DNA from 3 places in the Streptomyces sp. NPDC028314 genome. Region 1 is predicted to be linked to each of the others. Evidence: riboswitches for the same ligand, from Rfam matches in the RefSeq annotation. Region 1 holds a riboswitch; each other region holds the start of a gene.
The links. Region 1 has a riboswitch for cobalamin ahead of ACZ4TG_RS27195 (ribonucleoside-diphosphate reductase subunit alpha). Riboswitches for the same ligand answer to the same signal wherever they lie in the genome.
Positions count from the first base shown of each region.

Region 2: another riboswitch for cobalamin. It lies ahead of metE (5-methyltetrahydropteroyltriglutamate--homocysteine S-methyltransferase); the one in region 1 lies ahead of ACZ4TG_RS27195 (ribonucleoside-diphosphate reductase subunit alpha).
Region 3: another riboswitch for cobalamin. It lies ahead of ACZ4TG_RS03685 (prenyltransferase/squalene oxidase repeat-containing protein); the one in region 1 lies ahead of ACZ4TG_RS27195 (ribonucleoside-diphosphate reductase subunit alpha).

Region 1 covers NZ_JBVHTP010000012.1:258,477-268,315, reverse strand. Annotated here, with positions in the region: gene ACZ4TG_RS27215 (GntR family transcriptional regulator) at 1-175, shown strand, start outside; gene ACZ4TG_RS27210 (carbon starvation CstA family protein) at 305-2,515, shown strand; gene ACZ4TG_RS27205 (YbdD/YjiX family protein) at 2,530-2,727, shown strand; gene ACZ4TG_RS27200 (GNAT family N-acetyltransferase) at 2,816-3,313, shown strand; cobalamin riboswitch at 3,361-3,488, shown strand; gene ACZ4TG_RS27195 (ribonucleoside-diphosphate reductase subunit alpha) at 3,656-6,070, shown strand; gene ACZ4TG_RS27190 (ribonucleotide-diphosphate reductase subunit beta) at 6,070-7,086, shown strand; gene ACZ4TG_RS27185 (hypothetical protein) at 7,038-7,250, opposite strand; gene ACZ4TG_RS27180 (helix-turn-helix domain-containing protein) at 7,332-8,318, shown strand; gene def (peptide deformylase) at 8,354-8,989, opposite strand; gene ACZ4TG_RS27170 (tetratricopeptide repeat protein) at 9,057-9,839, opposite strand, start outside.
Region 2 covers NZ_JBVHTP010000001.1:794,719-804,557, forward strand. Annotated here, with positions in the region: gene ACZ4TG_RS03600 (DUF4430 domain-containing protein) at 23-511, shown strand; gene ACZ4TG_RS03605 (hypothetical protein) at 586-1,047, shown strand; gene ACZ4TG_RS03610 (IS630 family transposase) at 1,078-2,199, opposite strand; gene metE (5-methyltetrahydropteroyltriglutamate--homocysteine S-methyltransferase) at 2,410-4,731, opposite strand; cobalamin riboswitch at 4,918-5,118, opposite strand; gene ACZ4TG_RS03620 (3-hydroxybutyryl-CoA dehydrogenase) at 5,273-6,157, opposite strand; gene aceB (malate synthase A) at 6,154-7,752, opposite strand; gene aceA (isocitrate lyase) at 7,842-9,128, opposite strand; gene ACZ4TG_RS03635 (short-chain fatty acyl-CoA regulator family protein) at 9,519-9,839, shown strand, end outside.
Region 3 covers NZ_JBVHTP010000001.1:813,454-823,292, reverse strand. Annotated here, with positions in the region: gene ACZ4TG_RS03695 (hypothetical protein) at 1-80, opposite strand, end outside; gene ACZ4TG_RS03690 (prenyltransferase/squalene oxidase repeat-containing protein) at 77-3,223, opposite strand; cobalamin riboswitch at 3,332-3,464, opposite strand; cobalamin riboswitch at 3,539-3,667, shown strand; gene ACZ4TG_RS03685 (prenyltransferase/squalene oxidase repeat-containing protein) at 3,781-5,193, shown strand; gene ACZ4TG_RS03680 (crotonase/enoyl-CoA hydratase family protein) at 5,383-6,192, opposite strand; gene ACZ4TG_RS03675 (extracellular solute-binding protein) at 7,057-8,343, shown strand; gene katG (catalase/peroxidase HPI) at 8,622-9,839, shown strand, end outside.

The DNA.
Region 1 (9,839 bases):
CTCGCTGGCCACCCCGCGCGAGGCCGGACTGCTCGGCACCGACGTCGGCCTGCCGATGCTGATGCTCTCCCGCCACTCGCTGGACGCCGACGGCGAACCGGTCGAATGGGTACGTTCGGTGTATCGCGGCGACCGTTACAAGTTCGTAGCCCGTCTACAGCGCCCCGCCGTGTGATCGACGGTTGACTCCGGTTCGACCCCCGGTGGACGCTCGTACCGCTATGCGGACGGGGGCTTACGTCCACCGGTCGGGCCCCCGTAGATTCCCTGCGCTCAAGCAGTGATCAACGAGGGGACGAGGATCATGCCGGAACCGGAAGCAACTGGTACACAACGGGCCGCGGCGGGAGCCTCACCAGGAGGGCTCTCGCCGAAGTCCGTGGCCGTCTGGGTGCTCGTGGCCCTCGTAGGGGCGATCGGCTGGGGCGTACTGGCCCTCTCCCGCGGCGAGGAGATCTCGGCCGCCTGGCTGCTCGCCGCGGCGCTGGGCTCGTACGCCATCGGCTACCGCTTCTACGCCCGCTTCATCTCGACCCGCGTACTGAGGGTGGACAAGACCCGGGCCACCCCCGCCGAACGCCTCGACAACGGTGTCGACTTCCACCCCACCGACCGCCGGGTGCTCTTCGGCCACCACTTCGCCGCCGTCGCAGGCGCGGGCCCGCTGGTCGGGCCGGTGCTCGCCTCGCAGATGGGCTACCTGCCGGGCACCATCTGGATCGTCGCGGGCGTGATCTTCGCCGGCGCCGTCCAGGACATGGTGACGCTCTTCTTCTCCACCCGGCGCAACGGCCGATCCCTCGGCCAGATGGCCCGTGACGAGATCGGCCCGGTGGGCGGAGCCGCCGCCCTCGTCGCCGTGTTCATCATCATGATCATCCTGCTCGCGGTGCTGGCCCTGGTCATCGTCAACGCGCTGGCCGACTCCCCCTGGGGCGTCTTCTCCATCGGCATGACCATCCCGATCGCCCTCTTCATGGGCTTCTACCTGCGCGTGCTGCGCCCGGGCCGGGTCACCGAGGTCTCGCTCATCGGCGTCGCCCTGCTGCTGCTCGCCATCGTCTCGGGCGGCTGGGTCGCGGACTCCTCGCTCGCGGAGTTCTTCACCCTCGACAAGCAGACGCTGGTCATCTGGATGGTCGCCTACGGCTTCGTGGCGTCCGTACTGCCGGTGTGGATGCTGCTCGCGCCCCGCGACTACCTCTCCACCTTCATGAAGGTCGGCACCATCGCGCTGCTCGCGGTCGGCGTGGTCATCGCCATGCCGATGCTGAAGATGCCCTCGGTCACCGACTTCGCCTCGCGCGGCGACGGCCCGGTCTTCGCCGGGTCGATGTTCCCGTTCGTCTTCATCACCATCGCGTGCGGCGCGCTCTCCGGCTTCCACGCGCTGGTGTCCTCCGGCACGACCCCGAAGATGATCCAGAAGGAGACCCAGGTCCAGGTCATCGGCTACGGCGCGATGCTGACCGAGTCCTTCGTCGCCATCATGGCGGTGATCGCGGCCTGCATCATCGAGCCCGGGCTGTTCTTCGCGGTGAACTCCCCCGCCGGCGTGGTCGGGACCACCGTCGAGACCGCCTCGCAGGCGGTGACGAACTTCGGCTTCGCCATCTCCCCGGAGGCCCTCGCCCAGGCCGCCAAGGACGTGGAGGAGACCACCCTGCTGTCCCGTACGGGTGGCGCGCCGACCTTCGCACTCGGAATGTCGGAGATCTTCTCGTCCGTGATCGGCGGGGCCGGGATGAAGGCCTTCTGGTACCACTTCGCCATCATGTTCGAGGCGCTGTTCATCCTGACCACGGTCGACGCGGGCACCCGGGTCGGCCGGTTCATGCTCCAGGACACCCTCGGCAACGTGCACAAGTCCTTCAAGGACGTCAGCTGGAAGCCCGGCGTGTGGATCGCGAGCGCGGTCGTCGTGGGCGGCTGGGGCTACTTCCTGTGGGTCGGCGTCAGCGACCCGCTGGGCGGCATCAACCAGCTCTTCCCGCTGTTCGGCATCGCGAACCAGCTCCTGGCCGCGGTCGCCCTGGCCGTCTGCACCACGCTCCTGGTCAAGTCGGGCCGGCTCAAGTGGGCCTGGGTGACGGGCGTCCCGCTCGCCTGGGACGTGGCGGTCACGCTCACCGCCAGCTACCAGAAGGTCTTCTCCGACAACCCGAAGATCGGCTTCTTCGCGCAGCGCGACCTGTACCAGGACGGCATCGACGCCGGGAAGGTACTCAAGCCCGCCAAGAACCTGGACGAGATGCACACCGTGGTCACCAACGCCACGGTGGACGGCGTGCTGTCGGTGCTGTTCGCGGTCCTGATCATCATCGTGCTGCTGGACGCGGCCCGGACCTGTTTCAAGGCCGTCCGCGACCCGGCGTCGACCACCCTCACCGAAGTCCCCTGGAGCGAGTCGAAGATCATCGCCCCGGCCGGCCTGATAGCGACCACCGAGGAGCGGGCGGAACTCGCCGCCGCCGGACTCGACTCCGGCGGCGGCAAGGTCAAGGAACCGGTGTGACCGCCGCGACCGGCATGACGGCCGTCCGCGGGGCCCTGGCGAAGGCCCGGTTCTACGTACGCGAGTTCTCGGGCGAGGCCGCGTACGACCGCTACGTGGCCCACGCCCGCTCGCACGACCCGGACGCCCCGGTCCTGACCCGGCGCGCCTTCGAGCGGGCCCGTACGGACGCCCGCGAGGCCGACCCGCGGGAGGGCTTCCGCTGCTGCTGACCCCCTCCGGGGTCCCGACCGGGCCGCCGCACTTCCCCTCCGGGAAATGCGGCGGCCCTTCGCGTGGGGCTGGCGCACACTCGGTGGCATGGACATCGTGATCAGAGCGGCGGCCGCCGCCGAATACGAAGAGCTCGGCGAGATCACCGCCCGGGCCTACCTCGACGACGGCCTGCTGGACCGCAGCGAGGACGGCGGCTACCTGAACGTGCTGCGCGACGTCGCCGGCCGGGCCGGCGCCGCCGAGGTGCTCGTCGCGGAGTACGAGGGCGAGGTGCTCGGCGGAGTGACCTTCGCCTCGAACACCAGCCCGCTCGCCGACATCGCCGGGCCGGGCGAAGCGGAATTCCGGATGCTGGCCGTGGCCCGCGAGGCGCGCGGGCGCGGCGCAGGCGAGGCCCTGGTACGTGCCTGCATGGCCCGCGCGCGGGCCCTGGAGGGCGTGACGCACCTGGTGTTGTCCACCCAGACCTCGATGTCGGCGGCGCACCGGATCTACGAGCGGCTCGGCTTCACCCGAACACCAGACCGAGACTGGGCCCCGATCCCGGGCCTGACGCTCCTCACCTACCGCTTGGAGCTGTAACCACGCCGACACAACATGTGGGGGGTCACTCATCAACCCGCCCCCACATGTATGCTCGTGCTCGCTGTCGTCGCAGGGGAATCCGGTGCGAATCCGGAACTGTCCCGCAACGGTATGAACTGCACCCATTGGTGCATAGCCAAGTCCGAGGACCTGCCGCCAGCGCGCCCGGCTCGACCGAACCGGGTGCAGACACGTCCGGGCCTCGCGGTTGGGCCGGTGGACGCCATGCGGTGCACGTACCGCCTGCCCTGTCCGGGCCGGATCGTGCGCAGGTCCGCATGCGCCCGCTCGCGCCATCGCCGTCGGTGATCCGGAGCCGAGCAAGGGAGAGCTCCCCCCGTGACCATCGCGCCCTCCGCACCGCGCGCCGAGTCCGTTCCGTCCGAGACCTCGATCGAGGCTGCGATCACGTCCGGGGGACCTGGGGCCGCGCTGCTGCGCACCCTGACCGAGCTGACGGCCGACCTTCCCGACACCGACCCCGGCCGCGTCGCCGCCGCCGCACTGCGCGGCCGCAGCTCCACCTCCGACGAGGCCGAACTGCGCGGGCTGGCCACCGAGGCCGCCGCCGGGCTGATCTCCGAGGACCCGGCGTACTCCCGGCTCGCCGCGCGCCTGCTGACGCTCGCCGTCCGCGACGAGGCCGCCGGCCAGGGGTCCACCTCCTTCTCCGCCTCCGTCGAGGTCGGCCACCGCGAGGGCCTGATCGCCGACCGCACCGCCGAGTTCGTGGCGACCCACGCGGCCCGCCTGGACGCGCTGGTCGAGCACACCCTCGCCGAGGGCGCGGACGACCGCTTCGGCTTCTTCGGCCTGCGCACCCTGCACAGCCGCTACCTGCTGCGCCACCCGATCACCCGTCAGGTCATCGAGACCCCGCAGTACTTCATGCTGCGCGTGGCCTGCGGCCTCGCCGAGAACGACACCGTCCAGGCCGTCGAGGAAGTCGCTTCCCTCTACCGGCTGATGAGCCGCCTCGACTACCTGCCGTCCTCCCCCACGCTCTTCAACTCCGGCACCCGCCACCCGCAGATGTCCTCCTGCTACCTGCTGGACTCCCCGCTGGACGAGCTCGACTCGATCTACGACCGCTACCACCAGGTCGCCCGCCTGTCCAAGCACGCCGGCGGCATCGGTCTCTCGTACTCGCGCATCCGCGCCCGCGGCTCCCTGATCCGCGGCACCAACGGCCACTCCAACGGCATCGTGCCGTTCCTGAAGACCCTCGACGCCTCCGTCGCCGCCGTGAACCAGGGCGGCCGCCGCAAGGGCGCCGCCGCCGTCTACCTGGAGACCTGGCACGCGGACATCGAGGAGTTCCTGGAGCTCCGCGACAACACCGGCGAGGACCAGCGCCGTACGCACAACCTGAACCTCGCCCACTGGGTGCCCGACGAGTTCATGCGCCGCGTGAACGCCGACGCCGACTGGTCGCTGTTCTCCCCCGCCGACGTCCCCGAGCTGGTCGACCTGTGGGGCGACGAGTTCGACGCCGCCTACCGCAAGGCCGAGGCGGGCGGGCTGGCCCGCAAGACCATGCCCGCGCGCGACCTGTACGGCCGGATGATGCGCACCCTCGCGCAGACCGGCCAGGGCTGGATGACCTTCAAGGACGCCTCCAACCGCACGGCGAACCAGACCGCCGAGCCGGGCACCGTCGTCCACTCCTCCAACCTCTGCACCGAGATCATCGAGGTCACCAACGACGGCGAGACCGCCGTCTGCAACCTCGGCTCGGTCAACCTCGGCGCCTTCGTCCTCGCCGAAACGGGCGAGATCGACTGGGAGCGGCTGGACGAGACCGTCCGCACCGCCGTCACCTTCCTCGACCGCGTGGTGGACATCAACTTCTACCCGACCGAGCAGGCCGGCCGCTCCAACGCCCGCTGGCGCCCGGTGGGCCTGGGCGCGATGGGCCTCCAGGACGTCTTCTTCCAGCTGAAGCTGCCCTTCGACTCCCCCGAGGCGAAGGCCCTGTCGACCAAGCTCTCCGAGCGCATCATGCTCGCCGCGTACGAGGCCTCCTGCGACCTCGCCGAGCGCAGCGGCCCGCTCCCCGCCTGGGAGCAGACCCGTACCGCCCGCGGTGTCCTGCACCCGGACCACTACGACGTCGAGCTGAACTGGCCGGAGCGCTGGGAGGCGCTGCGCGCCCGCGTCGCGAAGACCGGCATGCGCAACTCGCTGCTCCTCGCGATCGCCCCGACGGCGACGATCGCCTCGATCGCGGGCGTGTACGAGTGCATCGAGCCGCAGGTCTCCAACCTGTTCAAGCGCGAGACGCTGAGCGGTGAGTTCCTCCAGGTCAACGCCTACCTGGTGAACGAGCTCAAGCGCCTCGGCGTCTGGGACGCCCAGACCCGCGAGGCGCTGCGCGAGGCCAGCGGCTCCGTGCAGGGCTTCGGCTGGATCCCGGCCGAGGTGCGCGAGCTGTACCGCACGGCGTGGGAGATCCCGCAGCGCGGTCTGATCGACATGGCGGCGGCCCGTACGCCGTTCCTCGACCAGTCGCAGTCGCTGAACCTGTTCCTGGAGACGCCGACCATCGGGAAGCTGTCCTCGATGTACGCGTACGCCTGGAAGCAGGGTCTGAAGACCACCTACTACCTGCGCTCCCGCCCGGCGACGAAGATCGCCCGCGCCGCCTCCGGCAGCGCCGTCCCGGCGGCCGCCACGCCCCTCCCGCAGGCCGTCGACGCCGACGCTCTGGCCTGCTCCCTGGAAAACCCCGAGTCCTGCGAGGCCTGCCAGTAATGAGCTCCACCGACAAGAAAAACCTGCTCGACCCGGGCTTCGAACTGACCCTGCGCCCCATGCGGTACCCGGACTTCTACGAGCGCTACCGGGACGCGATCAAGAACACCTGGACCGTCGAGGAGGTCGACCTCCACTCGGACGTGGCCGACCTCGCGAAGCTGACGCCGGGTGAGCAGCACATGATCGGCCGGCTGGTCGCGTTCTTCGCGACGGGCGACTCGATCGTCTCGAACAACCTCGTGCTGACGCTCTACAAGCACATCAACTCCCCGGAGGCGCGCCTGTACCTGTCGCGCCAGCTCTTCGAGGAGGCCGTGCACGTCCAGTTCTACCTGACGCTGCTCGACACCTACCTGCCCGACCCGGACGACCGCGCGGCCGCGTTCGACGCGGTCGAGGAGATCCCGTCGATCCGCGAGAAGGCGCAGTTCTGCTTCAAGTGGATCAACGAGGTCGAGAAGCTGGACCGGCTGGAGACGCAGGCCGACCGCCGCCGCTTCCTGCTGAACCTGATCTGCTTCGCCGCGTGCATCGAGGGCCTGTTCTTCTACGGCGCCTTCGCGTACGTGTACTGGTTCCGCTCCCGCGGGCTGCTGCACGGTCTGGCGACGGGCACCAACTGGGTGTTCCGCGACGAGACCATGCACATGAACTTCGCGTTCGAGGTCGTGGACACGGTCCGCAAGGAGGAGCCGGAGCTCTTCGACGACGCGCTCCAGCAGCAGGTCACCGACATGCTGAAGGAGGCCGTGGATGCGGAGCTGCAGTTCGGCCGCGACCTGTGCGGTGACGGCCTGCCGGGCATGAACACCGAGTCGATGCGCGAGTACCTGGAGTGCGTCGCGGACCAGCGTCTGGTCCGCCTCGGCTTCCCGCCGGTGTACGGCTCGCAGAACCCGTTCTCGTTCATGGAGCTCCAGGGCGTCCAGGAGCTGACGAACTTCTTCGAGCGCCGCCCGTCGGCCTACCAGGTCGCGGTCGAGGGCACGGTCGACCTGGACGAGGACTTCTGACCTCGACGGTCTTCCGCCTTCACCCGAGCATCACCGGATCGGCCGGCAGCAGCCTCGCGCAGCTGCCGGCCGATCCGGCGTTCCCGGGCCAGGCCGAACAGGGCGGGGCCGGCCAGGAGGGCGGCCACGGCGAGGACGGTGAGGTAACTGAGGAACGTGTTCATGCCTCCACTCTCGCCAGCCGCACCGAAACCCGACAGTGGCAGGACTGTCATGAGAGTGCGAATTACTGCCACACTGGGGTCATGGAGAAGACCGGGGTTCTCAAGAACGTGGCCGTGGCGCTCGTCAATGGCGTCGCCCCCTTCGAGCTGGGGATCTTCTGCGAGGTCTTCGGCCTCGACCGGAGCGAGATGGGGCTGCCGGTGTACGACTTCGCCGTGTGCGCGGCGGAGGACCGGCGCTCCACCACCGGGGACGGGCACTTCGACATCGTCGTCCCGCACGGGCTGGAGCGGCTGGAGGGCGCGGACCTGATCTGTCTGCCCGCCGACCGCCAGGCCGCCACCCGGGAGTACCCGCTGGAGCTGCTGGAGGCCCTGCGCCGGGCCGTGGACCGGGGTGCGCGGGTGCTCAGCGTGTGCAGCGGCGCCTTCGTGCTCGGCGCGGCCGGGCTGCTCGACGGGAGGCGCTGCACCACCCATTGGCTGCACGCGGCGGAGCTGGCCCGCCGCTACCCGAAGGCCGTGGTCGACCCGGACGTACTGTACGTGGACGAGGGCCCGGTGGTCACCGCCGCGGGCACGGCTTCGGGCATCGACGCCTGCCTGCACGTCGTGCGCCAGGCGCACGGCGCCGAGGTGGCGAACACCATCGCCCGGCGGATGGTGGTACCGCCCCACCGCGACGGCGGCCAGGCCCAGTTCATCCAGCGGCCGCTGCCCCGCACCGCCTGCGACACGGTCGGGGAGGTGATCGGCTGGATGGCCCGCCACCTGGACGAGGAGATCACCGTCGAGCAGCTCGCGGAGCGCGCGCACATGTCACCGCGCACCTTCGCCCGCCGCTTCCAGCAGGAGACGGGCACCACCCCGTACCAGTGGGTGCTGCGTCAGCGCGTGCTGCTGGCGCAGGAGCTGCTGGAGTCCTCGGACGACACGATCGACACCGTCGCGGGCCGCTGCGGCTTCGGCAACGCGGCGGCCCTGCGCCACCACTTCCTGCGGACCCTGGGCACCACGCCGAACGCGTTCCGGCGCACCTTCCGGGGCCCGCAGGCCGTCGTCGCGTAGGTCAAGTCCGAGGACCCGGCCGACCAGGGCAAGGACTAGGCGTTCGGGACGGTCTCGTAGCGGGGGGTGCCCTCTTCCATCTGGCGCAGGGCGTCCTTGCGCTCCCGCTTCGAGAGCCGGTCGATGTACAGGTACCCGTGCAGGTGGTCCGTCTCGTGCTGGAGGCAGCGCGCGAAGTAGCCGGTGCCGCGGACCTTGATCGGGTTGCCCTGGGCGTCCTGGCCCTCGACCTCCGCGTAGTCCGGGCGGGCCAGCGAGGCGTAGGCGGTCGGGACCGACAGGCAGCCCTCGTTCGAGTCGTCCAGCACGCGCGCGGAGGCGGGCAGTTCGACCAGCTTCGGGTTGACCACGACACCGGTGTGGCGCTTGCCGTCGTCGTCCGGGCAGTCGTAGACGAAGACCTTGGCGTCCACGCCGATCTGGTTCGCGGCCAGGCCCACGCCCTCGGCGGTCTTCTGGCTGGCGAACATGTCGTCGATCAGCTGCGCCAGCTCTTCGCCGAACTCGGTGACGTCCTTGCACTCCCGGTGCAGGACCGGGTTGCCGACCACCGTGATGGGGCGGGAGGTGCCTCGCTCGCGGTGGGCGAGCTCGCGCGCCTCACAGTCCTCCGTGTCCACGACGTAGCCTTCGTCGTCGACCGGGACAACCTGGTTCTCCTGCTGCGCCATGTCCGCCGTACGCCTTCCGTAAGTTCGCCGAGTCACCGATGTGACCGGTACAGCCTACGGCCCCCGCTCAGCAGACTTCTTCGAGATCCCGCCACTCGCGGCTCTCCGGGCTGTCGGCCACCCAGCCGTCGAGCAGACCGCGGACCAGACCGGCGGGCGCGGCGATGCCGCATTCCCGCTCCGGGACCCACAGGGATCCGGAGCCGGCCGTACGGTGCCCCAGCGGGCCGGGGTGTCCGGGCTCGCTGTGGTCGTGGGGGTCCAGGTGCTCGCCGTCGCCCTCGTCGCTCGGCATCGCGCTCTCCGAGCAGGTGCGGCACAGCAGCCGCACCGACGAGGACCAGTCCTCGGCGGCGAAGCCCGCGTCGGAGGCCAGCTGCTCCAGCGCGTCCCGGTCCGCCTCGGTGGCGGCCTCCAGCAGCACCACCCAGGTCGGCACCGGCGAGGGCGCCCACAGCTCGATCTCGTCGAAGACGGGGTAGGAGGGGCCGGCCGCGGTGATCCGCTCGCCGTGCGGCACGCCGTCGTGGAGGACGACCTCGCCCCAGCGCCGCCCGGAGGACGGCAGCGGGATCGAGAGGACCTCTATCCGGGCCGGATCGAGTCTGCGGCCCCACACGACCTCGGCCTCGCCCTCGGGCGACAGCCGGACGGCCGCGCTGCCCAGTTCCATGCCGACCGGTTCGCCGGCGTGCGGGTCTCCGGGCACCTTCAGCCCGTACGCCTGCCAGGCCCGGCGGGCCAGCGGCCAGTCCTGGAGGGCGGTGGCGGCGATGCCGACGTTCCACCAGTCCGGGGCGCCGGTCTCGCGGTCCAGCAGGGCCACGGCACGCAGCCCGGCGGCCCGCGC
Region 2 (9,839 bases), on a different contig from region 1:
CGCCCCGCCAGGAAGGCAACTCATGCGCCCGAACCTCGTCCGCCGCACCCTCGTCACCACGGCCGCCCTGGGGCTCGCGCTCGCCACGGCTCCCGCCGTCGCCCACGCCAAGCCCGCGCCGCACACGAATGCCCCGGTCAAGGTCAACGTCACCGTCCAGGGGCCCAGCGGGCTGCTGTTCCAGGGCAAGGTCAAGACCAAGGGCCACGACGTGACCACGGCCACCGGTGGAACGCACAAGTGCGACGGCACGAACGGTTCGGCCAACTCCACTGCCGTGCCCACGCCCACCGCCGCCCTGGACGACGCCGCCAAGAAGAAGCACTTCACCTGGGACGGCGCCTGGTACGCCTCCTTCGACGACTTCTCCGTCGACACGATCAAGAACGTCAGCGGCGGTGGCTCCGCCTACTGGAGCATCTCCGTCAACGGCACCCCCACGCCGGTCGGCGGCTGCCAGTTCAAGCTGAAGGCCGGCGACCAGGTGGCCTTCACCTGGACCGCCTTCTAGTGCTGTGACCGGATAGGTTCGCCGGGTCTGACGACGAGACGAGGAGCGGACGGTGGCGGGCGTGGGGGCGGGCGATGAGTGACAACTACCTGACGGTGATTCCGACCGATCCGTACTGGCAGCCCAGTAAGGATGCGGCGGACCGTGCTGCGGTTGTGTTGTCCGGGATGCTTTCTGACGACGACGCCCGACGTGGTCTGGAAGCCAAGTGGCACGACAGCGTCGAGGTGGTCCACTGCTTCGCCAACCTGGAGAGGATCTCCTGCCCGCAGTGCGGCACGGAGCTCGCACCTGGCTGGTGGGGTGATGCTGTCTCGCAGTGCTACGACGAGGGCTTTTCGACGCTCATGGTGACGGTTCCCTGCTGCGACGTTGAGACGTCGCTTAACGAGCTGGTGTACGACTGGCCGATGGGGTTCGCGCGGTTCAGGATCGAGGTTTTGTATCCCAACCGGGCTTGGCTGACCGACGGGGAGTTGGCCTCTCTCGCGGGTGCGCTCGGACATCCCCTGCGACAGATTCTCATCCATATCTAGGGCTGTGACCAGGCAGGTTCGGCGGCGTGGTCAGGCTGCGGTTTTGAGGGGGCGTCCGCCCCAGCGGATGCCCTCTTCGATGCGGATGCGGGCGCGCTCGCGGCGTTGGGCGGTCAGGACGTCGGGGTGGCGGGCGTTGGCATTGCGCCAGCGCAGGTGCCGGTGCAGTTCACGGGTCTGGACGGCGTGGTTGGGGTGGTTCGAGTTGGCGAGAGTGAACTGTCGCAGCGGCCCGAAGTGGGCTTCGATCGGGTTGGCCCAGGAGGCGTTGGTCGGGGTGAAGCACAGTTCCACCTTGTTCTTCTTCGCCCAGGTGCGGATCTTGGCGCCTTTGTGGGCGGAGAGGTTGTCCATGATCACGTAGATCGGGGCGCCGTCCGGCCGGGCCGCGCGGATCGACCGGATCGCGGCCAGGGAGTTCACGGCGCCTTTGCGGCGGTGGTTGACACCCCACAAGGTGTCGTCGCCGACGGAGTAGCAGCCGTGGAAGTAGGTGACGCCGTAGGTGCGGTGGTAGGTCGCCGGGACCCGGTCGGGACGGCCCGGCTTCGCCCAGCAGGATCCGCCGGTGGGGCGGATGCCCAGCGGCCCGAACTCGTCGAACGCGAACACGCGGTCCGGTAAGTGCTGAAGGACGTGCTCGATGCGGTCGAGTTTGGCGTCCCGGTCAGGGTCGGTGGATTCCTTCCACGTCTTGGTGCGCTGGAAGGTGACGCCGCGGCGGGCGAGCAGGCAGCGCAGGGCTTCACGCCTGATCCGGATCGTCCGGACGCGGACCGTGCGCAGGTAGGCGGCGAGTTTGCGGATCGACCAGCGGGTGCAGGGCCGGCCGAGCTTGGTCGGGCGGGTGGTGGCCGTCGCCACGACGAGGTCCTCGTCGTCAGGGCTGAGCAGGCGGGGACGGCCTCCCGCCCACCGAGGGTCCAGGCAGGCCAGCCCGATCTCGTTGAACCGGTGGATCAGGTCACGCACCGTGTCCTCGTCGGCCGCCACCAGTTGGGCGATGACCGGCACGCGGTTCCCGCCGGCCGAGGCCAGCAGCATCATCGCCCGCCGGTACCGCACCGTGCTGGTGCTGCCCCGCCGCACGATCTGCTGCAGCTTCTGTCCCTCTTGATCCGTCAGACGCCGCACCTTGACCGGTTCCGCCACCACGCCTCCACACGCTCGATCAGATGTCAGCCTCCATCCAACCGGCCCCACCCGCAGAAGGGGCCCGAACCCGGCGAACCAACGCGGTCACAGCACTAGCCGGCGGTCGGTGCGGGTCGGCCGGGACCGGACGCTGCGCGAGAGCCGCACCCGGTGGCACCGCAATCGGGCCGGAACATGACAAGGCAGCCGTTCCGGCCCGAAAGCGCATCAGAGCGTGCCGACGGCCTCCGTACGGACCTCACGGGCCGCGGCGACCAGGTTCTCCAGGGAGGCCCGGGTCTCGGCCCAGCCGCGGGTCTTCAGACCGCAGTCGGGGTTGACCCACAGGCGCTCGGCCGGGATGGCCTCAAGTCCCTTGCGCAGCAGGGCGGCCGCCTCCTCGACGGACGGGATGCGCGGGGAGTGGATGTCCCAGACGCCGGGACCGGCCTCGCGCGGGTACCCGTGCGAGGCGAGCTCGCGCGCGACCTGCATGTGGGAACGGGCCGCCTCCAGGCTGATGACGTCGGCGTCGAGGTCGTCGATGGCCTGGACGATGTCGCCGAACTCCGCGTAGCACATGTGCGTGTGGATCTGGGTGTCCGGCCGCACGCCGGAGGTCGTGAGCCGGAAGGACTCGGTGGCCCACGCCAGGTAGTCGGCGTGGCCGTCGCCGCGCAGCGGCAGGGTCTCGCGCAGCGCCGGCTCGTCCACCTGGATGACCGATGTCCCGGCCGCCTCGAGGTCGTCGACCTCGTCGCGCAGGGCGAGTCCGACCTGGCGGGCGGTCTCGCCGAGGGGCTGGTCGTCGCGTACGAAGGACCAGGCGAGCATGGTGACCGGGCCGGTCAGCATGCCCTTGACCGGCCGGGCCGTCAGCGACTGCGCGTACGTCGTCCAGCGCACGGTCATCGGCTCCGGGCGGGAGATGTCCCCGGCCAGGACCGGCGGGCGCACGTAGCGGGTGCCGTAGGACTGGACCCAGCCGTGCTGGGTCGCGAGGTAGCCGGTGAGCTGCTCGGCGAAGTACTGCACCATGTCGTTGCGTTCGGGTTCGCCGTGCACGAGGACGTCGATCCCGGCCTTCTCCTGGAAGGAGAGGACCTCTCGGATCTCGTCCCTGATGCGCTCCTCGTACCCGGCGGTGTCGATGCGGCCGGCCCGCAGGTCCGCGCGGGCCACGCGCAGTTCGTCGGTCTGCGGGAAGGACCCGATGGTCGTCGTGGGCAGCAGCGGCAGGCCCAGGTGGGCGCGCTGGGCGGCGGCGCGCTCGGCGTAGGGCTGGGCGCGGCGGCCGTCCTCGTCGGTGACGGCGGCGGTGCGGGCGCGGACCGCCGGGTCGTGGGTGATCGCGGAGTGGGCGCGGGAGGCCAGATCGGCCCGGTTGGCGGCGAGTTCGGCCGCGATCGCGTCGGTGCCCTGGGCCAGGCCGCGCGCCAGGGTGGTGATCTCGGCGGTCTTCTGCCGGGCGAAGGCCAGCCAGCGCCGGATCTGGGGGTCGATGTCCCGCTCGACGGCCGCGTCCAGCGGGACGTGCAGCAGGGAGCAGGAGGCGGCGACGTCGACCCGGTCGGCGAGGCCCAGCAGGGTGCCGAGGGTGGTCAGCGACTTCTGGTGGTCGTTGATCCAGATGTTGCGGCCGTTGACGACTCCGGCGACCAGGCGCTTGCCCGGCAGCCCGCCCACGGCCGCGAGGTCGGCGAGGTTGGCGGCCGCCCGGTCGGTGAAGTCCAGCGCGAGGCCCTCGACGGGCGCCTTGGCCAGGACGGGCAGGGCTTCGCCGAGCCGGTCGAAGTAGGAGGCGACGAGCAGCTTGGGGCGCTCGGTCAGGGCGCCGAGCTCCCGGTAGGTGCGGGCGGCGGCGTTCAGGTCGGCCGGGGTGCGGTCCTGGACCAGGGCCGGCTCGTCGAGTTGGACCCACTCGGCGCCCGCGGCCCGCAGCTCTGCCAGCACCCGGGCGTAGACGGGCAGCAGCCGGTCCAGCAGGGTGATCGGCTCGAAGCCGGCGGGGACTCCGGGGGCGGGCTTGGCCAGGAGCAGGTAGGTGACCGGGCCGACCAGCACGGGCCGGGCGGTGTGGCCGAGGGCGAGGGCCTCCGTCAGCTCGGTGACCTGCTGGGCGGGGTCCGCGGTGAAGACGGTGTCGGGGCCGAGCTCGGGGACCAGGTAGTGGTAGTTGGTGTCGAACCACTTGGTCATCTCCAGCGGGGCCACGTCCTGGGTGCCGCGGGCCATCGCGAAGTACCCGTCGAGCGGGTCGGCTTCGACGGCGGCGCGGTGGCGGGCCGGGATCGCGCCGACCATCACGCTGGTGTCGAGGACGTGGTCGTAGTACGAGAAGTCGCCGGTCGGAACCTCGTCGATGCCGGCGTCCGCCAGCTGCTGCCAGGCGCCGCGGCGCAGGTCCCGGGCGGTCTCCTGGAGGGCTTCGGCGCTGACGCGGCCCTTCCAGTACCCCTCTACGGCCTTCTTCAGTTCCCGGTTCTGTCCCTGGCGGGGGTATCCGTACACGGTGGCCTGTGTTGCCGCGGCTGCGGGCTTGCGGGTCACGGAACTCTCCTTCGCGAGCATGTCTCCATGGACCCGGTGACGGGTCGGGGCGCGAAGGGATGACGAACCGGGCGGACCGCCGCTGGCGCGTACACGGGGGTACGCGCGGACGCCCGCCTGATGTGTGTCGCCGACCCGCCCACGAGGTCACCGGATTTCCGTGCGCGATCGGTCGCGCGCGGGCAACGGGCAGGTCTTCGGACTCGTGGGCGCGTCGCCCGTTCGGGCGGACTCCTACTGGCCGTCGCTTCCCAGACCCGTACGGGCCCAGTGCGTATGACGGCGGTCGTTCCCACTCACCGCTGCGGGGCAGTCCCGGATTCCCACCGGGTTCCCTCTTACGACGCATTCCGCCTGGCGGACGGGGCGAACCAGCTGCGACACCCACCCTAGGTCGGTCGACCGGAACACGAACACAGGTGTCCAGATGCCGGACGGCCGAATGAGACGCGGCGCGGGTGGGGCGACACCACTCGCCCCACCCGCGCCGTTCTCCCGCGTCTCCGGCGCACCCTCTGCCCTGGAGACGTGCCGGAACCCCTCAGCCCCGGCCGTATGTGTGGAACCCCCGGGCGCTCTTGCGGCCCAACAGCCCCGCCTGAACCATCCGCTGGAGCAGCGGGGGCGGGGCGTACAGGGGTTCCTTGAACTCCTCGTAGAGGGACTCGGCGATCGCCGCGACCGTGTCCAGGCCGATCAGGTCGGCGAGCTTGAGCGGGCCCATCGGGTGGGCGCAGCCCAGTTCCATCCCGGCGTCCACGTCGGCGGGACTGGCGAAGCCGGATTCGGCCATGCGGATGGCCGAGAGGAGGTAGGGGATCAGCAGCGCGTTGACCACGAAGCCGGCCCGGTCCTGGGACCGGACCGTGGTCTTGCCCAGGGCGTCACGGGCGAAGGCCTCGACGGCGGCGACCGTCTCCCGGGAGGTGTGGAGGGAGGAGACGACCTCCACCAGCGGCAGCACGGGGACGGGGTTGAAGAAGTGCAGGCCCACCACCCGGTCGGCGCGGCGGGTGGCCATGCCGAGCCGCATGATGGGGATCGCGGAGGTGTTGGTGGCGAGGATCGCCTCCGGATCCTCCACGATCTTGTCGAGGCTGGTGAAGACGTCCGACTTGGCCTCGGGGTTCTCGGTGACGGCCTCGATGACGAGCTGCCGGTCGGCGAGATCCTCCAGGTCGCCGGTGAACACCAGGCGGGCCAGGGCGTCCTCGGCGGAGATCCGGTCGAGTTTGCCCCGCTGGACCGCGCGCTCCAAGGAGACGGCGACACGCTCCCGGGCGGCGCGGGCGGCGGTGGCGTCCGCCTCGGCGACGACGGTGTCGAGGCCGGCGCGGGCACACACCTCCGCGATGCCGGCGCCCATCTGGCCTCCGCCGACGACCCCGACGCGCAGGATGCGGGCCGGCTGCGCGGGGGCGCTCACGCGGACACCTGCGCGGCGGCGCGGCGCACGAGGTGGCGGGTGTAGGCCTCGGGGGTGAAGAAGGCGGGCAGCCGGACCGAGAGTGCGGTGTCCACGAAGACCTCCCGGGCTTCGAGCGCGAGCGCCTGCGGGTCCTCGGCCTCCAGGGCGGCGCATTCGGCGTCGAGGAGGTCGATGACCGTCCCCCGGTCCACCCTGTCGTGGCGGAGCCACTGCCAGATCTGCACGCGGGCGATCTCGGCGGTCGCGGCGTCCTCCATCAGCCCGTTCAGCGCGACGGCGCCGCTGCCGCGCAGCCAGGCGTCGAAGTAGCGCAGCGCCACGGCCACGTTGGAGCGGATGCCCTCGCGGGTGGGCGGGGCGGCGATCCGGCGGACGGACAGCAGGTCGGCGGGCGTGACCTCGACGTCCTCACGCGTCCGCTCCAGTTGGTTGGGCCGTTCCTCCAGGACTCCGTCGAAGACCTCGCGGCATACCGGTACCAGCCCCGGGTGGGCGACCCAGGAGCCGTCGAAGCCGTCCTCGGCCTCCCGCTCCTTGTCGAGGCGGACCTTCGCGAGGGCGGCGGTGTTGGCTTCCGCGTCCCGGCTGGGGACGTGCGCGGCCATGCCGCCGATGGCGTGGGCCCCGCGCCGGTGGCAGGTGCGCACGAGCAGCTCCGTGTAGGCGCGCATGAAGGGGGCGGTCATGGTGACCTTGGCGCGGTCGGGGAGCTGGAAGTCGGTGCGATGGCCGAAGGTCTTGATCAGGCTGAAGAGGTAGTCCCAGCGGCCCGCGTTGAGACCGGCGCTGTGCTCGCGCAGTTCGTGGAGGATCTCCTCCATCTCGAACGCGGCCGTGATCGTCTCGATGAGCACCGTCGCGCGGACGGTGCCGCGGGGGATGCCGAGGAGTTCCTGCGCGAGCAGGAAGACGTCGTTCCACAGGCGGGCCTCGTACCGGTTCTCCAGCTTGGGGAGGTAGAAGTACGGGCCGTGGCCGGCGTCGATCTGGCGCCGGGCGCAGTGGAAGAAGTACAGGCCGAAGTCGACGAGCGACGCGGACAGGGGGCGGCCGTCGGTCTCCAGGTGTTCCTCGGTGAGGTGCCAGCCCCGCGGGCGGACCATGATGGTCGCGAGGTTCTCGCCGAGGCGGTACTCCTTGCCCTCGGGGGTGGTGAAGTCGATGCGCCGTTCGATGGCGTCGAGCAGGTTGAGCTGGCCGCCGATGACGTTGTCCCAGGTGGGGGCCGTGGCGTCCTCAAAGTCGGCCATCCACACCTGGGCGCCGGAGTTCAGGGCGTTGACGGCCATCCGCCGATCGGGCGGGCCGGTGATCTCGACGCGGCGGTCGGTGAGGCCGGGTCCGGGCGGTGCGACCCTCCACCCGGGATCGTCGCGGACGGTGCGCGTGGCGAGCGGGAAGTCGAGCGGGGTGCCGCCGGCCAGGTGGCCCGAGCGGCGGCGGCGCTCCTTGAGGATCTCCAGGCGGCGGTCCGCGAACGCGGCGTCGAGCCGGCCGATGAACTCCAGGGCCTCGGGGGTGAGGATCTCCTCGTGGCGTTCACCCGGTGCACCGAGAACCTGGACACTGCTGGTCAGGGACGAGAGGGGCATGCGGTTCTCCTCAACGGGGGCGGTGGGTGCCCGAGGGGGACGTCCCCGGGCACCCGTCGGAAATCGGCTTGGCCGGCTGACTGAGTCGTCTAGTGGAACTGCTCTTCCTCGGTGGAACCGGCGAGCGCGGTGGTCGAGGAAGCCGGGTTGACGGCGGTGGAGACCAGGTCGAAGTAGCCGGTGCCGACCTCGCGCTGGTGCTTGACGGCGGTGAACCCCTGCGCCTGGGCGGCGAACTCGCGCTCCTGGAGGTCGACGTAGGCGGTCATGCCGTGCTCGGCGTAGCCGCGGGCCAGGTCGAACATGCCGTGGTTGAGGGAGTGGAAGCCCGCCAGGGTGATGAACTGGAAGCGGTAGCCCATCGCGCCGAGCTCGCGCTGGAACTTGGCGATCTGGTCGTCGTCCAGGGCCGCCTTCCAGTTGAAGGAGGGCGAGCAGTTGTACGCCAGCATCTGGTCGGGGTACTGGGCGTGGATGGCCTCGGCGAACTCGCGGGCCTGGGCCAGGTCCGGGGTGCCGGTCTCGACCCAGATGAGGTCGGCGTACGGGGCGTAGGCGAGGCCGCGGGCGATGACCGGTGCCATGCCGTTCTGCACCCGGTAGAAGCCCTCCGCGGTGCGCTCCCCCGTCGCGAACTGCGCGTCGCGCTCGTCGACGTCGCTGGTCAGCAGGTTCGCGGCCAGGGCGTCGGTACGTGCGATGACCAGGGTGGGGGTGTCGGCGATGTCGGCGGCGAGGCGGGCCGCGTTGAGGGTGCGGATGTGCTGCGAGGTGGGGACGAGCACCTTGCCGCCGAGGTGGCCGCACTTCTTCTCCGAGGCGAGCTGGTCCTCGTAGTGGATGCCGGCCGCACCGGCCGCGATCATGGCCTTGGTCAGCTCGAACGCGTTGAGCGGGCCGCCGAAGCCGGCCTCGGCGTCCGCGACGATGGGGGCCAGCCAGTCCGTGGTGTCCGCGCCGCCCTCGGCGGTGGCGATCTGGTCGGCGCGCAGCAGCGCGTTGTTGATCCGGCGCACCACCTGCGGCACCGAGTTGACCGGGTACAGGCTCTGGTCCGGGTAGGTGTGGCCGGCCTGGTTCGCGTCGGCCGCCACCTGCCAGCCGGAGAGGTAGATCGCCTGGAGTCCGGCCCGCACCTGCTGGACCGCCTGGCCTCCGGTCAGGGCGCCCAGGGCGTGGATGTAGTCCTGCTCGTGGAGCTGGCGCCACAGCCGCTCGGCGCCGCGCCGGGCCAGCGTGTGCTCCTCGCGGACACTGCCCGAGAGCCGGACCACGTCCTCGGCCGTGTAGGTGCGCTCGATGCCCGACCACCGCGGGTCCGTCGCCCAGCGCTGCTTGAGCTGCTCGGCCGCCGCCGTCGTGTTCGCCTCTGCCATGACCGTCACCGTTTCCATCCGTCGCTTGTCTTGCCAATGAGCCGGACCTGCACCTGGGCAGGCACCCTGGGGATTGGCACTCTGTGCCTGTAAAGGAGGTGCGGCCGCCGAACCCGGCTGCGGGCCGAAGCTGAGCAATGCTGCCGAGCCGCCGATTCGAGCTGCCAGGATCCCTGAAATCAGGGCGTGAATCAGGCCCGGCAGCCCGCCTCGGCCGCCAGGTCCGGCGGGCCGCAGCACCGACTCTGGCATTGACACTGAGTGCCATCAAGGAGGTACATCTGCCAAGCTTTGCGAATCTTCGAGGCCGGAATTGCCAAGGTTGCGAAGCCCCTCGGCCGCGCCTGCCCCCGTATCCTGGCGGCGCGTGTCCAACGGCGGAGGAGTGCGGTGAGCAAGACGTACGCGGGAGCACGGCTGCGGCGGCTGCGCGAGGAGCGGCGGATGACCCAGGCCGATCTGGCCAGGGTGCTCGCCATCTCGCCCAGCTACCTCAACCAGATGGAGCACGACTCCAGGCCGCTCACCGTTCCCGTACTGCTGCGGCTGACCGAGGCGTTCGGGGTCGATCCGGGGTTCTTCTCGGAGCGCGACACCAGCCGCCTGGTCGCGGACCTGCGCGAGGCGCTCGCCCAGCAGGTCGCCGAGGCCCGCGTTTCCCCGTCCGACCTGGCCGAACTGGCCACCCGGATGCCCGCCGTCGCCTCGGTC
Region 3 (9,839 bases), on a different contig from region 1:
GTGGCGGCGAGGGCCGCCACCGTCAGCCCGAGCGCGGCGGCCGTACGGGCCAGGGCGCGGAGCACGGGGTTGCCGCTCATGCGCTGCCTCCGGTGGTCTCGCGGCGGCGCTTCGCGGCGCGGGTGACGCCCCAGCCGCCGAGGACCAGGAGCACTGACGCGGCGGCGAGACCGCCGACCTGGGCGCCGGTGGAGGCGAGGTTGCCGCCTGAGCCTGAGCCTGAGCCTGAGCCTGAGCCTTTGCCTGAGCCCGAACCTGAGCCGCTGCCCGTTTCGCCGGACGTACCCGTTCCGCCGGAGGTGTTGGTTCCGCCCGAGGGGCCTGTTCCGCCCGAGGTGTTCGTCCCGCCGGCCGAGCCCGTCCCGCCCGTCTCCTCGCCCGGGGTCACGATCACGGGAGCGGAGGAGGAGCCGGAGGAAGTGCCGGACGAGGAGCCGGTGGTGCCGCCCGTGGTGCCGCCGCTCGTGCCGCCGGATGTCCCGCCGGTCGTCCCGCCCGTCGTCCCGCCCGTGGTGCCGCCGGTCGTGCCGCCGGTGGTGCCGCCGCCGGTCGTGCCGCCCGTGGTGCCTCCGGAGGTGCTGGGGACGGGTTCCGGGGTGGTGCCTTCGAGGCTGCGGGCGAGGGTGCCGAAGGAGATGCCGGTGGCGCCGCCCACGGCCTGCGCGGAGGCGCGGACGTCGGATCCGGGCTGGGAGCCCTTGGCGATGTTGAAGCCGCCGTCGCCGTTCTGCTGCGAGGCCAGGAACTTACGGGCCTTGGCGATGTGGTCCGCGTACTTCGTACCTTCCAGGGACAGGCCCTGCACGGCGAGGGCCGCCGAGTTGACGGAGTTGCCGGAGGCGCCGGGAAAGCCGCCGTCGTCCTTCTGCTGCGTCGCCAGCCAGGCGACCGCCTTGTCCACGGCCGTCTGCGAGGCGGCGTCGGGGAGCAGGTCGAGGGCCATGGCGGCCATCGCGGTGGAGTCGACCTCGGCCTGGCTCGCCTCGCCGATCAGGCTCGGCCAGGCACCCGAGGGGTCCTGGAGGTTCTTGAGGTAGGCGATCGGCTCTGCCGCGGCGGCCGTCTCGCCCGCGCGAACCTGGGCGATGACACCCAGGGACTGCGAGAAGACGGAGGTGGCGTTGGTGTAGTTGCCCTTGGCCGCGCAGCGGACCGGGGCCGGAGACGAGGCGGGGCAGACCGCCTTGGCGAGCGCGCCGATCAGGTCCTGCCCGCCGAAGGCGCGCGGGTCGCGGCCCACGGCTTCCGCGAGGAGGGCCGCCTTGCCGATGGAGCCGCCGCCGGCGTACTTGGTGCCGATCAGGGTCCAGTCGTGGATGCCGCGGCCCTTGCCGTCCTTGCCGCCTTTGTCGAGGAAGTCGACGATGTTGCGCAGGGTGGCGTTGTTCTCGCCGGTGGCCGCCAGCGCGTAGGCGCCGTCGATGGTCATGCCGTAGTCCGCGAAGCCGGTGCCCGGGCTGCTCTCGTAGAAGCGGCCCTGGATCAGCCGACTGGGGTCCGAGAGGTACGCCGAGCCCTTCTTCACGTCGGGCCCTTCACCCGGCGGAGTGGTCGGAGGCGTGGTGGGTGGGGTCGTGGGCGTCGTCGTCGGCGGCGTGGTCGGCGGGGTCGTGGGCGGAGTGGTCGGGGGAGTGGTGGGCGGAGTGGTCGGAGGTGTGGTCGGCGGGGTCGTCGGGTCGGGCTGCCTGGTGGTCAGCGCGACCAGGTCGCTCTCGGCGCCCGCGATCACGACCGGGGTGGTGGCGAACAGCCGCGGGTCGGTGTCGCCCTCCTCGAAGCCGAAGCCACCCTGCGGAAGCTGCTGCTTGGAGAGCCAGGAGACACCCGCGTCCGCGTGACCCGCATCGCCCAGGGCGCGCAGGGCCTGCGCCGCCCAGCCGGTGGAGTTCGCGCTGCCGGTCGTCAGGTACGAGGCGGAGGGCCAGGCGCCCGTCGGGAGCTGGGACTTCTTGAGGTAGGCCCGGGCCTTCTCGACCACCGCGTCGTGGCCGCCGGCTCGCTTGAGGGCCAGGGTGATCAGTCCGGTGGAGGCGGCGTCGCTGTCGCACCACCCGCCGGAGCGGATGAGGATGCCGGTGAAGCCGCCGTCCTCGCACTGGAGGCCGGTCAGCCGGTGAACGGCGTCGGCGGGGGGCGTCACACCGCCGTTGAGCAGGGCGATGACGGCCATGGCCTGGGCGTCGGACTGGCCGGTGGTGCGGAAGTCGCCCTTGGTGAGGCAGCCTTCGACCGTCTCGCCGTCGCCGATGTCCCTGGGACACACGTACGTGACGAGGTCCCCGAGCAGGTCGTGGCCGCCGAAGGCGCGGGGATCCTTCCCGGTGGCCTCGGCGACGAGCGCGAGGCGCGCGGCGGCGGTGGCGTCGGGGATCCCGTCCTTGCCGGCCGGGTAGGCGTACGCGTCCGTCTGCGCGGGCGTGGCGAGGAAGTCGGCGGCCTTCCGGGCGGCCGGGCTCTTGGGATCGGCGCCGGCCAGGGCGTAGACGACCTCCGTCGTGAACAGGTGGTTCGGGGTCGTGGCACCCTCGTCGACGACGCGCTCCCCGTCCGTCAGCTGTCCGGCGAGCCAGCGGGTGGCGGCGGGAACGTCGACCGCGCCCGGAGGCACCGTCGGGGGTCCCGTCGGTCCGGTCGGGTCCGGCGAGGGGGCACTGCCCCCGGCGCGCACGTCGTCGGGGGAGAAGGCGGGCTTGCCCGAGGTGCCGCCGATGTCGGTGCCGCCGTAGACCCAGGCGTCCACGTCGCCGGGCTTCGGGGTGCGCGCCATGGCGCCGAGCGGGCTGTAGGTCCAGTTCTTCTGACCGGGGGATGCGATCCAGTACGACCAGTACGCGGTGGCCTGCGGGGTGAGCACGCAGTCCTCCTTGTCCGGAGTGGGGTACTGCGTACCGGTGTTGAAGGAGCCGTTGCCTATGCGGCAGATGAACCCGTCACCGTCGTGGACGGTGCCGGTGGTGGTGAAGCCGCCCGTGTGCAGCAGCTCGTAGCCGGTCGTCGGGGTGGTGTCGCAGCCGCGCTCGACCTTGCCGCCGAAGGGGCCGAAGTCCACGGCGACGATGGCGCCGGTGGTGGCCGTGCACTGCTCGATCGGATCGGCATTGGCGGACGAGGGAACCGTGAGGAAGGCCACGCCCGCACCGAGCGTCAGGAAGGACGCGGTCACGAGGGAGAAGAACCGCCGTCTCGTCCCCGACTGCCGTTTCGCCTGTTGTTCGGTCCCCACCGCGGCCCTCGTCTCTGCCGTACGGGACCGGAAACGTGGCGAGGAGCCCCCGCACGGCGGTGCCGTGGGGAGGCGGGACGACCACGCCGTAGTCCGCGACGGCGTTCTTCGTTTCATGACACTGCGCCAGGCATTCCGACTCGCCCGGATCGCTCCGGGCCTACGGTTGCGGGTCAGCGCCGGACTTCGACCGGCTTCCCCTGGTGCTGAGTACTTATCAGCCGGAGTGCAACACGGATCCCGTGAGGGCGTCAAGGTGGCGTGCATCTCATCGGCCCGTCCCCGCCCGAGGGTTCGCCGGGACGCTGGCGGACCCTTGATCACTCGGGTAGCGTCCTGCGCTGCCACATGGGGGAATCCGGTGCGAAGCCGGAGCTGACGCGCAGCGGTGTGGGACGGCGGGGGCCGTCTCCGAGCCCGAATGCCCATACGGCGATGCAGTACAGGAAGCCGTACCACGCGTTCCGGACGGCGGCCCCCCGGCATGCCCGGCCGTGCTCGCGCACGGCTGCCCGGCGCGGGGAGCGGCTGGCGTCCGCCGATTCCAGGAGCAGGCCATGTCCCGTCCCCGTACCTCCCGCCGCCTCGCGCTCGCGGTGCCCGCCGTGCTGGGCGCCTTCGCCCTCACCGCGCTGCCCGCCTTCGCGACCTCCAGCCCCGCGCAGATCGCCACGTCCAAGACGAACGGTGTCGCCTACCTCAAGTCGCTCCAGGCGGCGGACGGTTCGTACGCCGGCTCCGGGCTGTCCAACGAGTGGGCGTTCAGCGCCTTCGCCGCGGCCGGTACGGCCGTCGTCGACGTGGTGCCCGGCGGCGACACGACGAAGAACGCCCGCACCGTCTACCGCAACCTGTTGTCGACGGCGGGCTGGCCGCAGGCCTCCCCGGTGGTCACGGACTACGAGCGCGGCACCCTCAACGCGTACGCGGCCGGCATCGACCCGGCCCGCGTCTCGGCCTCGCGCAACCTCGTGGCGAACATCTACTCCTACTGGCAGACGGCCGAGGCGGGCTACTTCGGCCCGTCCGGGAACTTCAACGGCACCGTTTTCGCGGCCCTTTCGCTGGGCGGAGCCAAGACCCAGGCCGGCGGCAGCCGCATCCCCCAGGCCCTGACCGACTCGATGGTCACCCGTATCCGCGCCAACCAGCACGTGGACGGCGGCTGGACCTACCAGAAGGCCGAGGGCAACCCCACCGTCCTGAACTCCGCGGGCGACGTCGACATGACCGGCGCCGCCATGGCCGCCCTCTGCGCCTCCGGAGTCCCCAACACCGACGCGGACGTCGTCCAGGCCAAGAACTTCCTCAAGAGCACGCTGGTCGCCAACAGCGGTGCCTTCAACTCCCTCTACGGGGTCAACACCAGCTCCAACGGCTGGGGCGTCGCCGGCCTCAACGCCTGCGGCTTCAACCCGCAGTCCGGTGACTTCCTCACCGGACTCGGCAAGACCCCCGTCGACTTCCTGATCGCCAACCAGTACAACCCGGCGGGCGGCTTCAAGTACAAGCCCTCCGACACCAGCCCGTCCGCCTACTCCTCCATCGACGCCCTGCGCGCCGTCGCCGGCGGCGGCTTCACCACGGCCCCGCCGGTCCCGGTCACCGCCGGGGCCCCGCAGTGGGTCGCCCAGTCCGCCTTCACCGCCGGCACCGCCACGAAGCTGGCGCTGAGCGTCGACGACGGCGCGGGCAACCTCAAGGTGTGCTCGGTGGCCTTCACCCCGACCGGTACGACCACCACCCTCGGTGACGTACTGGCCGCCGCGACCGGCGCCGCCACCCCGTCGGGCTGCGTCACCGGCGTGACCCCGTCCTCCGGCACCGGGACGATCACCACCGTCAACGGCAAGGCCAACAGCGGCTCGAACACCTGGAAGGTCAGCGTCGACGGCTCGGCCTTCGCCGGTGCGCTGCGCGAGAAGGTCATCAACGTGGGTGACACGATCGCCCTGCGCTGGGGCGCCTGATCCCGTTCCGGGTGCGGGGCCCCGTACGCCGGGCCCCGCACCCGGCCTCGGATCGCACCGGCCGTCAGAGCGCCCGCGGCAGCGGCCGCTGTGGGGGACCGGTGTACGCGCCGAGGGGCGGATCAGGGCGACCGTCTTCCACTTCTCCCGGCTTGGCGGGACCTGCCCCCTGGACGGGCCGGGGACGGCTCAGCCGTGGAAGGAACCGTGCCGTCCCGCCCCGGACGCGAAGCGCGCGGCACCCGAGAGGGTCTCGCCGGCCGACAGCGGCACCATGCCGTGCCGCAACTCGGCGGCCAGCGCCTCGGGCTCCGCCAGCCCGTGCTGCTCCCGTACGGACAGCCGGTCGTGGCGCAGGCACAGCTGCGGGAACGCCGCGATCTCCCGCGCGAGTTCCTCCGCCGCGTGCCGGGCCCGCCCCGGCGGTACGAGACGGTTCGCGAGCCCGATCGCGTACGCCTCGGCGGCCGGAACGGGCCGGCCGGTCAGGATCAGGTCCATGGCGCGGCTCTCGCCGATCAGCCGGGGCAGCCGGACCGTGCCGCCGTCGATCAGCGGCACCCCCCACCGGCGGCAGAACACCCCGAGGACCGCGTCCTCCTCGACCACGCGCAGGTCGCACCACAGGGCCAGTTCGAGTCCGCCGGCCACGGCATGGCCGGTGACGGCCGCGATGACCGGCTTGGTCAGGCGCAACCGGGTCGGCCCCATCGGGCCGTCGCCGTCGGGCTCCACGCGGTTTCCGCGTTCGGTGCCGACGGCCTTGAGGTCGGCGCCCGCGCAGAACGTACCGCCCTCGCCCCACAGCACCGCGACCGAGGCGTCGTCGTCCGCCTCGAACTCCCTGAATGCATCGGCCAGTTGCCTGGCCGTCGGCCCGTCCACCGCGTTCCGCGCGGCGGGCCGCGACAACACCACGGTCGTCACGGGCCCGTCACGCTCGACGCGGACGGAGGGCGCGCCGCCCTGTTCTTCCGGTGCCGCCGGGATGTCGGTCATGGCGGCATTCTCACGTGTCCGCGGCCCGACGGCCAGAGCGGCGAGGAGGGCTCATCGCGGTGTCGTTCCGGAACGCGCTCATCGAACGGCGTCCGGCCCGACGGCCGGGGCTCCGTCGTGGCGTGCGCGATCACGGACCACGACCCCGCCCCGGGCTGCCGCCCTGCCGCTGAAAGGTTCCCGCAACTGCCTCTGAGAGGAACTCCGTTGACCGGCGCAGCGGCGCGCCGGGCAGACTGCTGGGCTGAGCGGGTGGTCATGTCCATTGCGGGAACGGTCAAGCTCCGGGTGATCCTTCTGTGCGCCGGACGGGTGTGGAACGTGCACGGCGCAAGCCCCCAGGGAGACCACGACACCACGCGCTGGTCTGGGACGAGCCGAGCGCACGCTGTGGGCGGCGGGAGCCGACGTATGGCCCGAGACGTCGGGGAAGGTCCACGGGCGTCTGGTGGGTTACGCGTACCGGGACGACGAGGCCGAGCCGCTGTCCTGCGGCAAGGACCGCGACTCCACGATGCGTGAGAAGGTCCGCCTCTTCACCCGCGCCGGGCAGGAGTCGGCTGGGGCACTGGATCTGAAGGGGCTCGCCTACAAGGCGCGCTGGTTCGAGGAGACCCCGGGCAGGCCGCCCGCTGACCGCACCACCCCCGTCTACGCGCGTCGCCCTCGTGGAGCGCATGTGGGAAAGCACCAGCAGGCAGAGCACCGGTTGGGTCATCCACCACACATGCGCCGGGAGTGGAATCAACCACTCCAACATCAGGCGAGAATTCCGGCCACCGGGCCACCGGACCGCCGGGTACTTCCCGGCCCGATGTGCCATGAGCAGTAGCGGGATTCGAGCGAGATCAGGGGAAGACACCCGTGCGACGAAGGACATTCGGCACGGCCGCCACCGCGGCCGTGTTCGGCCTGCTGATACCACTGTCCGCCTGCGGTGCCTGGGATGACGGCGCGGACGGCAGCGGCACGCTCCACCTGGTGGCCGCCGAGTACGGCGACACCCCGGCCACCAGTTCCAAGGCCTACTGGGACAAGCTGACCGGCGCCTTCACCGCCGCCCACCCCGGTATCAAGGTCCAGGTCCAGCTCCTGCCGTGGGCCGACATCGACCGCGAGGTCTCCCGCATGGTCAAGGCGGGCCATGCGCCGGACATGGCGCTCATGGGCTCGTACTCGGACTTCGCGGCCCAGGGAATGCTCTATTCGGCGGAAGAGATCCTCTCGGTCGGCGCCGAGGCGAACTTCCTGCAGCCCCTCGCAGAGGCGGGGACCGTCAACAGCCGCCTCTACGGCCTGCCTTTCGTCGCGAGCAGCCGTCTCCTGTTCTACAACGAGGCGCTCTTCGCCAAGGCCGGGATCACCGAGCCGCCCAAGACCTGGTCCCAGCTCAAGTCCGCCGCCAAGGCGCTCAAGGACAAGGGCGTGAAGTTCCCGTACGCCATGCCCCTGGGCCCGGAGGAGGCGCACGCCGAGGCCTTGATCTGGGAGCTCAGCAACGGCGGCGGCTACGCCGACAACAGCGGCAACTACAGCCTGGACTCCGACCAGAACATCCGGACCTGGCAGTGGGTCAAGGACAACATGGTCGCCCCGGGCCTGGTCGGGCCCACCCCGCCGTCCCAGCTCAACCGCGCCGACGCCTTCGCGGCCTTCCTGCGCGGCGAGGTCGGCATGCTCAACGGCTACCCCTCGCTCGCCCACGAGGCGGCCGCGAAGGGCATGGGCGTCGGCACCGTCGCCATGCCGGTCGCGGACTCGCTCCGCTCCGCGGAGAGCCCGCCGACCGTGGGCGTGGCCGACTGGATGATGGCGTTCAAGAAGAACGGCAAGCGGGAGGAGATCGGCACGTTCCTGGAATTCGTCTACCAGGACAAGAACCTGTCGGACTTCGTCGGCCGCTACCACCTGCTGCCGTCCACCGCTTCCGCCGCGCGCACCCCGGCCGGCGGAGGCCTCGGGCAGACCGATCTGGACTTCCTCGGTGCGCTGCGGACCGCCCGTCTCTACCCGGTGAACGACCCGTCCTGGGTGACGGTCAGTGACACCATCAAGCGCAACATCGGCCGCGCCGTGGAACCGTCCGGCGACCCGAAGGCCGTCCTGGAGGACATCGCCGCCAAGGCGGCCGAGGCCGGCAAGAAGAGCTGAGGGCCGCACGCGCGTCCCCGTTCCCCTTCGGTGACCGGCCGCGGTCCCGGCGCGTGCCGGGCCCGCACATATTTTCCGCTTCTCGCGCCAGGACACGAAAACGACTTCCCGCGCGAATGCTGTCGCGGTTGCCCTGCGTGTTCTCGTGACCGTGCGGTGCGCGGTGCACGACCATGTGGACGGCGGCGGGCGCCGTGGCGCGGGTCACAGCGCTCGACACCAGTCGTCACGAGCAAGCAGCCAGCAAAAGGAACACTGAGACAGGAAGAAGGGCCGACGTGTCCGGCAGCGAAAGCGAGAACCCGGTAATCCCTTCCCCGACCCCCGCGCCGACTCGGCCCAGGACGAACCGGGACTGGTGGCCGAATCAGCTGGACCTCCAGGTCCTGCACCAGCCCTCGCCCCGGTCCAACCCGATGGGCGAGGACTTCGACTACGCGCAGGAGCTGGGGACCCTCGACCTCGACGCGCTGAAGCGGGACGTCTTCGAGGTCATGACGGCGTCGCAGGACTGGTGGCCTGCCGACTACGGTCACTACGGGCCGCTCTTCATCCGGATGAGCTGGCACGCCGCGGGCACGTACCGCATCGCCGACGGCCGGGGCGGAGGCGGCTCCGGCGCCCAGCGGTTCGCCCCCCTCAACAGCTGGCCGGACAACGCCAGCCTCGACAAGGCCCGCCGGCTGCTCTGGCCGGTCAAGCAGAAGTACGGACGGAAGATCTCCTGGGCGGACCTGCTGGTCTTCGCCGGCAACTGCGCCATGGAATCGATGGGGTTCAAGACGTTCGGGTTCGGCTTCGGGCGGCAGGACATCTGGGAACCCGAGGAGATCTTCTGGGGGCCCGAGGACACCTGGCTCGGTGACGAGCGCTACAGCGGCGACCGAGAGCTCACCGGTCCGTTCGGTGCCGTGCAGATGGGCCTGATCTACGTGAATCCGGAGGGGCCCAACGGCAACCCGGACCCGTTGGCCGCCGCCAGGGACATCCGCGAGACGTTCGCGCGCATGGCGATGAACGACGAGGAGACGGCCGCGCTCATCATCGGCGGCCACACCTTCGGCAAGTGCCACGGCGCGGTCGATCCCCAGTACATCGGTCCGGAACCCGAGGCCTGCCCCGTGGAGGCGCAGGGCATCGGATGGAAGAACACCTTCGGCACCGGCAAGGGCGCGGACACGCTCACCAGCGGCCTGGAGGGCGCCTGGACGAGCGAGCCGACGAAGTGGGACAACGGCTACCTGGACAACCTGTTCGCCTACGACTGGGAGCTGACGACGAGCCCCGCCGGCGCGAAGCAGTGGACTCCCAAGGATCCCGCGGCCCAGGGCACGGTGCCCGATGCCCATGATCCGTCGAAGAGGCACGCCCCGATGATGCTGACGACCGACCTCGCGCTGAGGCTGGATCCGATCTACGGGCCGATCGCGAAGCGCTTCCACGAGAACCCGGACGAGCTCGCGGACGCGTTCGCCAAGGCGTGGTACAAGCTGCTG